2 regions of the Salipaludibacillus sp. HK11 genome follow, and region 2 is predicted to be linked to the other one. Evidence: riboswitches for the same ligand, from Rfam matches in the RefSeq annotation. Region 2 holds a riboswitch; the other holds the start of a gene.
The links. Region 2 has a riboswitch for cobalamin ahead of ACM26V_RS21625 (ABC transporter substrate-binding protein). Riboswitches for the same ligand answer to the same signal wherever they lie in the genome.
Positions count from the first base shown of each region.

Region 1: linked by a shared signal. The riboswitch ahead of metE (5-methyltetrahydropteroyltriglutamate--homocysteine S-methyltransferase) and the one ahead of ACM26V_RS21625 (ABC transporter substrate-binding protein) in region 2 are both predicted to bind cobalamin.

Region 1 covers NZ_CP181045.1:1,108,414-1,113,188, forward strand. Annotated here, with positions in the region: gene ACM26V_RS05635 (amidase family protein) at 183-1,685, shown strand; gene ACM26V_RS05640 (HAD family hydrolase) at 1,834-2,502, shown strand; cobalamin riboswitch at 2,567-2,773, shown strand; gene metE (5-methyltetrahydropteroyltriglutamate--homocysteine S-methyltransferase) at 2,977-4,775, shown strand, end outside.
Region 2 covers NZ_CP181045.1:4,569,437-4,574,211, forward strand. Annotated here, with positions in the region: gene ACM26V_RS21615 (cobyric acid synthase) at 1-103, shown strand, start outside; gene cobT (nicotinate-nucleotide--dimethylbenzimidazole phosphoribosyltransferase) at 127-1,164, shown strand; cobalamin riboswitch at 1,240-1,451, shown strand; gene ACM26V_RS21625 (ABC transporter substrate-binding protein) at 1,624-2,679, shown strand; gene ACM26V_RS21630 (FecCD family ABC transporter permease) at 2,645-3,706, shown strand; gene ACM26V_RS21635 (adenosylcobinamide amidohydrolase) at 3,711-4,775, shown strand, end outside.

The sequences.
Region 1 (4,775 bases), 1.7 Mb from region 2:
ATATACAAAGCTAGTTTTACTCAATGTTGCTCGTTTGAAAATACTATTCGGTTCATAATGATAGCATTCCTGCTAACTTATATCACGTTAAGTAACTTTTTCTTAAAAATAAGAGGGGATAAATTAAGATTTCACGAATTCATTATAATAAGTAATACTTTTAATGTAGAGGGGGAATATGTGTGAAAGGTTTTCAGTATGAAAGATATGATGGATTAGGTTTAGCCGAATTAATACGTAATAAAGAAGTATCGAATAATGAAATGATCGAACAGGCGATTACAAGAATTGAAGGAATAAATCCGACATTAAATGCGGTAGTTCAAAAGTTTTATGCTAAAGCAATGAAGAGTGTTAATGAAACCGAAACTGGAGCTCCATTCTTTGGGGTACCAATGTTACTAAAAGATATTACACAAGAAGCGGCAGGGCAAAAGATCACTTCAGGTTCTCGTGGTTTGAGAAACTATCGCTCAACTTCTGATGCAACATATACAAAACGATTGAAAGAAGCAGGAATGGTGATGATTGGGCACACGAATGTTCCTGAATTTGCTCTAATGGGTGTAACTGAGCCTTCTTTGTATGGCGCTACAAGGAATCCTTGGGATATTAACGTGACGCCTGGAGGTTCGAGTGGAGGTTCGGCAGCTGCTGTTGCTTCAGGAATGGTTCCAGTAGCAGGAGCAAATGATGGGGGTGGATCGATACGAATACCAGCAGCATACTGTGGATTATTTGGTCTAAAGCCTACGAGAGGTAGGACACCTGTCGGGCCAAATTCTGGCCGAGTTTGGCAAGGAGCTTCTTCAGAACTTGTCATAACAAAATCAGTTAGAGATAGCGCTGCTTGTTTGGACGCACTCTTTGTAGAAGAAAAGACAAATGCTTTTCGCGCTCCTAATTTTGATGGAAGCTACTTAGATGTTATGAATAAACCAATTAATCGATCTTTACGAGTTGCTTTTTCTGTGAATTCTCCGATAGGAACTCCCGTGGATAGACAATGTCAAGAAGGGGTATATCGAGCGGTAAAATGCCTAGAAAAACAAGGTCATCAGATAGAAGAAGTAGATGCACCAATAGATGGTCAACAAATTGCTAAGAGTTACTTAACGTTGTATTTTGGAGAAGTGGCAGCAAATCTTTCTGATATAGGTAGGCATCTTGGTAGAAATGTAACCATGGCTGATGTGGAACCTACTACGTGGCTATTAGGACTCTTAGGAAAAGGGACATCAGCAGAAGAATTTGTCTTGAGATTACGAGAATGGGACAAAGCAGCAATTGCAATGGAGAGATTCCATGAGACGTATGACTTATATATTACGCCAACAACGGCAATGCTACAGGCACAAATTGGTGAACTAGATTTGAAAAAGAAAGAAATAATGTTAATTCAACTTGTTTCAAAACTCCGTGCTGGGAAAAGTTTATTAAAATCAGGAATGTTAGATCAATTGATTGAACAAAGTCTTGGACGTACACCTTTCACGCAATTAGCAAATTTAACAGGGCAACCAGGCATGAGTTTACCAATTCATGAAACAAATGAAGGATTACCAATAGGTGTTCAAATCATGGCTGCTCGAGGGAAGGAAGATTTACTTTTTCAAGTTGCAACTTTATTTGAACAATCAGATTTATGGATCGACGTGCACAAAAATCCTTTTATGAGATTATGAAAGAAGCTAATATTTGACTCCATAAAAATATATCGACATAATATGACTATATTTTCACGAATTTACCTCATTTCACATAAAATATGAAGACTATGTAATTATATACTTTTAAAGGTGATTAGATTAAAATGGTATCGAGGTGATATCGATGGCAGTTGTAACAGTCGATTTTGATGGAACACTGTATCAAGGAAACTCATTCAAAAGCATGTTTCTAGTCGCTAAAAAGGAGTTCACTATAAAAGAGTGGCTTATTGTTGGACAAGGTTTACTGAAGTCTGTCGTACTTCGGATGATTAAGGGAAAAGAAGCATTTAGACATTCCTTTTTCAAATCATTTGCTAAGTCATTTAAAGGAAAAACAGACGAGGAACTAAAAGTTTTTTTCGAAAGACTTGTCCAAGAGGGAATTGCCGAAGTTCATCATAAATTGGTAGATAAAGTCCGGCAGCACCAAGCAGATGGAGATGAAATTGTCTTATTATCTGGAGCGCTCCATCCTTTTTTGTTTGCTTTTAAAAAAGAATTAAATTTAGATGCCCATGTGATAAGTACAGAACTTATTTTTGACGAAGAGGGTCTATGTACTGGAGAAATTGGAACAATTGTCAATGGGCAAGAGAAAGTAAGATTAATTGTAGATTGGTTGAGTCAAAACTCTAGTTCAATTAACCTAGATAAGGCTGATAGTATTTGGGCATATGCGGATAGCGAGAGTGATTTACCGTTGCTTGAGTTTGTAAATCATCCAATCGTTGTTAACCCGGGTGAAGAGATGAGAGAGATTGCTGAGAAAAATCAATGGCCTGTTTTTTGATTTGATACGCCTAATATATTTTGGGGTTGACAAACATTTAAAAATTAGTTAAGATTCAAACAATTTCATACTGTAGAAAATAGGTTGGATAAATCAAGATCAAGAGTCTTATTTATCTATTAAAAGGGAATCTGGTAAAAGCCAGAACGGTCCCGCCACTGTAAGATTGTAGTATTCATCGTTTAACCACTGGATTTGCTTTGAGATCTGGGAAGGTGATGAATATGATTACGATCAAGTCAGGAGACCTGCCTATTTTGACAGCACTGTCGACCTACGGGAAATAGGGAGGTGTTAAATATCATGTGTATCTATCTGAGATAGAGCATCGTTTGGTGACATTTGTAATTAACTGTGTCTTCAGAAGTATTTTTTAAATACTTATCGATCATACATATTACTTGGATATTTTCGCCTTTAATCTTAAGGTGGGAATATCTTTTTTTATGTTTTAAATTACGAGGAGGGTAATTAATGGAATTAAAAACGAGTGTACAAGGATATCCAAGAATCGGTGAAGAGAGAGAATGGAAGAGGACGCTAGAGTCTTATTGGAAGAAGGAGTTTGATCAATCCACTTTTCAAGTAAAAATGAAAGATATCCGTTTAGATCGCTTAAAAAAATTAAAGCAATCGGATCTTGATATTATACCAGTAGGTGATTTTAGTTATTATGATCACATGTTAGATACTGCCACGATGTTTGGACTAATTCCCAATCGATTTAAACACCAAGCAGAAAGTAATTCGCTAGACCTTTACTTTGCGATGGCGAGAGGAAGCAAAAATGCAGAAGCGTGCGAGATGACGAAATGGTATAACACAAATTATCACTATATTGTTCCGGAATTTGAAAACGATTGGGTACCAAAGCTAACAGAGAATAAACCTCTAAACGCTTTTCTAGAAGCAAAAGAGGAACTCAATATAAATGGGAAACCTGTCATCATTGGACCGTATTCCTTTTTATCGCTTTCTAAAGGATATCCAAAAGAAAAATTTTCGTATTACTTAGATATATTGCTAACGTTATATGCTAAAGTTATTGGTCAATTGACGGAGGCGGGAGCGGATTTAATTCAAATCGATGAACCGCATCTTGTAACTTCTTTAACAGATGACGACATTGAAATAGTAAAAGATATTTATGAAAAACTGGCAGATCTTGTTCCGAATTCAAAAATACTACTTCAAACATATTTTGATTCTGTTTCTCATTATGAACAAATAGTCCATTTACCTGTTGCTGGAATTGGATTGGATATGGTTTACGATAAAGAAAAACACGTTCAATATATTAAAGATTTTGGGTTTCCAAACGATAAAATATTATCATTAGGATGCATTGACGGGAAGAATATTTGGAAGACTGATTTAAATAATAGTTTTTCGATTGTAAAAGGTATTCGAGAATATTTACCGAATCATCAACTTCATCTTCAGTCTAGTTGTAGCCTTCTTCACTCACCCGTTTCGTTAGGAAAAGAAAAAGCCCTTAATGATAACTTGGTAAATGGATTAGCTTTTGCTGATGAAAAACTAGAAGAATTAAGATTACTTAAAGGAGCATTAACGGATAAAGATAAAGTGCTTCGAGATTGGGAGGAGCATCAACAGAAGGTCGATCTGTTTAAAGATAAGTACCAACGGTCGAATGATAAAAGAGAGGGGAAAATTGCTCAATCGTACCGATCCTTACCTTTTTCAGAAAGGCATACTATTCAGCAAAAGAAATGGCAATTACCAATACTTCCAACAACAACAATTGGTAGTTTTCCACAAACTCTTGATATGCGTAAAGCGCGAACATCTTATCGAAGGGGTGAGTTAACAGAAGAAACGTATCAGGGTATGGTTGAGGAAAAAATTCAACGCTGGATTACCATTCAGGAATCACTAGGATTAGATGTCTTTGTCCATGGAGAGTTTGAGCGTAATGATATGGTTGAGTATTTCGGTGAGAAGTTGAATGGATTTGCAGTAACAACAAATGGTTGGGTTCAGTCCTACGGTTCTCGTTGTGTAAAACCTCCTGTTATTTATGCAGATGTGACATTTGATAAACCGATGACTGTTAGAGAGAGCGCATATGCTCAATCGCTTACAGATAAACCTGTAAAAGGGATGCTAACTGGCCCAGTAACGATATTAAACTGGTCTTTTGAACGTAACGATATTCCAGCTAAAGCAGTAGCTGATCAAATCGCTGAAGCACTCACATCAGAAATATATCATCTAGAGCAATCAGGTGTGGAAATGATTCAAGTTGACGA
Region 2 (4,775 bases):
AGCACTGAAAGAACAATCCTTTCATCACTTAGCTCAACTGGTTGAGAGTCATCTCAACATGGAATTGATCGAGGATAAAATGGCTTTATTTCAAAAAAACTGAGATATTTAGAGAGGGACAGCAGCATGGAAACAACAATAAACAAAATCACAGCGACAAATAAACAAGTAGGGAAACAAACTCTAGCTCACCTGAATAATTTAACGAAGCCACCAGGAAGTTTAGGTAGATTAGAGAAACTAGCGGTTCAGTTAGCAGAAATAACTGGAGATACATTTCCAACTGTATCCCCTCCTGCTTCGATTGTTTTTGCGGGCGATCATGGTATCGCTAAAGAAGGAGTTTCTGCATTTCCTCAAGAAGTAACGACACAAATGGTGGCGAATTTCCTTGCAGGTGGCGCGGCAATAAATGTATTAACAAAACAAATAGATGCAATGTTAGAGATCGTTGATATAGGTGTTGCATCGGATATAGAAGGTTCAGGTTTTATTAATAAAAAAATTCGCTATGGAACAGCTAACTTTGCCAAGGAAGATGCGATGACAAGGAAAGAGGCGCAAAAGGCAATTGAAGTAGGGATCGATATTGTAAAACAAGTAATTAAACAAGGTGCAAATTCGATTATCTTAGGTGAGATGGGGATCGGGAATACGACGAGCAGTAGTGCAATCATCGCTACATTAGCCGAAGTGAATGTGGAAGGTATTGTTGATATTGGAACAGGAATCACAGCTGAACAGCGTGTATTGAAACGAAAGATCATTGCCCAGGCGCTTGAGGATCGAAAACCAAATCGTGAGGATGTCCTCGATATTCTTTCTAAAATAGGTGGACTGGAGATTGCTGGTATGACAGGGGCGATTTTAGGAGCAGCTTCTGAACGAAAGCCTGTCATTATTGATGGATTTATTTGCACGGTATCTGCCTTGTTAGCAACGAAGCTAGTTCCCGAAGCGAGAGACTATTTAATATTCAGTCATCGCTCTCAAGAACAAGGACACACAACAGCTTTGAAAATGCTCCAAGCAAATCCATTATTAGACTTAGAGTTACGTCTAGGTGAAGGAACCGGAGCGGCGCTTGCTTTTCCGATTGTGGAATCTTCCCTAAAAATTTTAAAAGGCATGGCTACTTTCACTTCAGCAGGAATTTCGACTTAGTCATATTGAAAAAGATTAAAAATAAATTTACTTTATTTGAAAACTGATTTATACTAAATCTATTAATAAAACCCAATTTCATAGATACAATTTGGTTCATGATTCACGTCGATACGTTGACGAATTCATGTTAAAAGGGAAGTCGGTAAAAGCCGACACGGTCCCGCCACTGTGAGCGTTTAGGAAAGCTGAAAGAAGCCCACTGTGCTTTTACATAAAAGCATGGGAAGGGAAGCTGATCCGATGAAGCGTAAGTCAGGAGACCTGCCAAGTTGTTCGTAACACCTTCGAGGAAAGGGATGTTTCATGTTCATAGAAAATTCTACTACGTGTTAGAATGCAAACCGTCATCTATATTATGATAGGTACTTATTTCTATGTGACTGTTACATTCAACGCTTTTCCTAAAGGAATGGCGTTTTTATTATGTAATAAAAAGAATGTAGGAGGAACAAAAAGATGCAAAAGAGAATTAAATGGGGACAATTAGGTGCAGCAATAACATTGTCGTTGGCATTAATGACGGCTTGTGGAACAAATGAAGAAGAGGTAAATGAAAATAATCAAGCGAACGATAACGACGAAGTCACGAATGAAACAGAAAATAATAATGATGAAATTGAGAATGCGGCGGACGAAGAGAACGAAGCAGCAAATGAAGAAGTAACTGGTGGAGAATTTCCAATCACCTTGACAGATAAAGTAGATCGGGAAGTGACAATTGACGAAGAACCTGAAACGATCGTTTCATTGTTGCCTAGTAACACGGAAATTGTCTTTGAACTTGGAGCTGGAGACAGATTAATAGGTGTGTCGGATTTTTGTAATTATCCACCAGAAGCAGAAGATATCCAAAATGTAGGTGGGCAGGATATGGATCCTGAATTAATATTGTCGTTGGAGCCTGATATGGCTCTTGTTCAAAGATATCATTACGAGAATCATTCAGAAATTTTGGATCAATATGAGCAATCTGGTATCGATGTGCTTGTAATTGAAGGTGGCGAATCATTTGATGAAGCTTATGACACGATCAAAATGCTTGGTAGCGCTACAGGTACTAGTTCACGTGCGGATGAGATTGTTGTTGAAATGAAAGACGCATTAGCTGAGATTGAAGAAAAAGCGGAAGAGATTTCTGAAGAAGATAGAAAGACGGTTTGGGTCGAAATATCTCCCTCACCAAATATTTTCACAGCTGGTCAAGGAACATTTATGCATGAGATGTTAGAAGTGATTCAAGCAACTAATGCGGCAGAAGATCAAGAAGGTTGGGTCAGCCTGACTGAAGAAGAAATTGTCATGTTGAGTCCTGATGTGATTATTACAACCCATGGAGTTGCGGAAGATCCAATTGACGAAGTGGTATCACGTGATGGTTGGTCGGACATACCAGCTGTGCAAGATGAAAGAATACATGATGTGGATAACGATACGGTCATTCGACCAGGACCGAGATTAATTGAGGGAGTGGAAACTCTTGCCAAATTGGTCTATCCAGAAATTTTTGAGTAATCGAATCTTTTGGATTTATGTTTTCAGTGGAGGATTTGTACTTAGTACAATCCTCTTTGGTCTATTTATGAGCAGTGTGACAGTCCCTGTTCCAACCATCTTCCACATCATCATTGACAATGTATTTGGCTGGCAATTGCTCTCGGACTTTCCCGAAGTTCAAGATAGAATCATCTGGAACATTCGTTTACCACGCGTGTTATTGGCTTTTTGTGTAGGAGCTTCATTAGCTTTGGCGGGTGCAGCTTTTCAAGGGTTGCTTCGAAACCCACTCGCAGATCCTTATACGATTGGTGTGTCATCTGGTGCCGCATTAGGAGCTGTTATCGTAATATTTTTTCAAGTGACGATTGTTGGTTTAGGCGGTTTTACACTTCCAATTGTAGCAATAATTGGTGGTTTCATTTCATTGATGCTCGTGTTTGGTCTTGTTAGAATTGCCAGCAGAAGCTTTGCGATTGAAACGATTATTTTAGCAGGAATTATTATGAGTTCTTTTATTGGTGCAATCATCTCTTTGGTGATATCGCTTGGTGATCAAGATTCGATGACGCAAATTATCTATTGGCTCTACGGAAGTGTTGGTATGAGAGGATGGAGTCACGTTCAACTCATCGTTCCGTTTATGATCATAGGCATGTTTATTCTATTGGTCCATTATCGGGAGTTAAATGCGTTGGCTTTAGGGGAAGAGGCAGCCGAACATATCGGTGTGAATGTTAAGCGAGGCAAATACTATATTTTAGTTGGAGCATCTTTATTAACAGGAGCATCTGTTGCTGTTTCTGGTTCCATTGGATTTGTTGGGTTAGTAATCCCTCATTTGGTCCGCCTCATCATTGGACCAAATCACAGGCATGTGTTACCTTTATCGTTCCTTGTTGGGGGAGGGTTTCTAATTATAGCTGATTTAGTCTCACGAATGATTATTGCCCCGAAAGAACTTCCAATTGGTGTAATTACTGCTTTGATTGGGGCACCTGTTTTTGCATTATTATTGATTAGAAATCGGCTTGGGAAGGGGTAACGGTATGATCCATGTCAAGAATCTCGTAGGCGGCTATTCAGAAGAACCTATTATTGACGGAGTTGACTTCGACATTGTTAAAGGTGAATTCTTTGGACTGCTTGGTCCAAATGGCAGTGGAAAAACGACGCTGTTTAAATTGATAACAGGTGGTCTACCTATCAAACAAGGAGAAATTACAATTGACGGTCAACTGCTATCCAAATTGTCTCACCTTGAAAAAGCGAGAAAAGTGGCAGTTTTGGCTCAAGAAGCGCAAGTTTCCTTTGATTTTACCGTAGAAGAAATTGTTAGTCTTGGTCGTTATGCGTTTCAAAAAGGTGTGCTCAAGACGATTTCGAAAGCTGATAGAGAAATCATTGATGAGGTGATGGAACTAGCTAATGTAGATCATTATAGGAATAAACAATTTCGACTACTTAGTGGCGGTGAAAAACAAAGAGTTCTGCTTGCCAAAGCATTGGCTCAGCAACCGAAAGTTCTTTTATTAGATGAACCGACAAATCATTTGGACGTGAAGCATTCTTTCTACATGCTTGATTTGTTGAAAAAATGGCAAAAAGAGCATGGGTTAACGATATTTGCAATCTTGCATGATTTGAACGTTGCGGCACTTTATACCGACAGAGTTGCCTTGCTTCATGAAGGGAAGTTTCAAAGAGTTGGTGGTGTCGATATTTTACGGAATGAACAGCTTCTACAAGATGTTTATGAAGTGAAAGTAAAGGCGCAATCTCACCCGTATGTTCCAAAACCACAGTTATTAATGACTCCTTACGATGATGTAGAACAGGTGCCAACTGATTTGAAAAATTCCTTTCGATTGGAACAAAATGAAGGGTTTATTCATCTGGAATTTGAGCAACCTTTACGAACGATTTCAAATAGTGTTGTCGGTGAAGGGATCCAATGGTTAAAGCATTTTTGTAATTTCCATGTGAATAAAAATTATGATGGCGGTGATCCCATCGATGATATGGAAAGTTGGATGAATAATTGGGGAATCCCTACTGAAATGTCAGCGGGGATGATGACTGCTGTTCAACTTGAAGATATGGAATTACATACT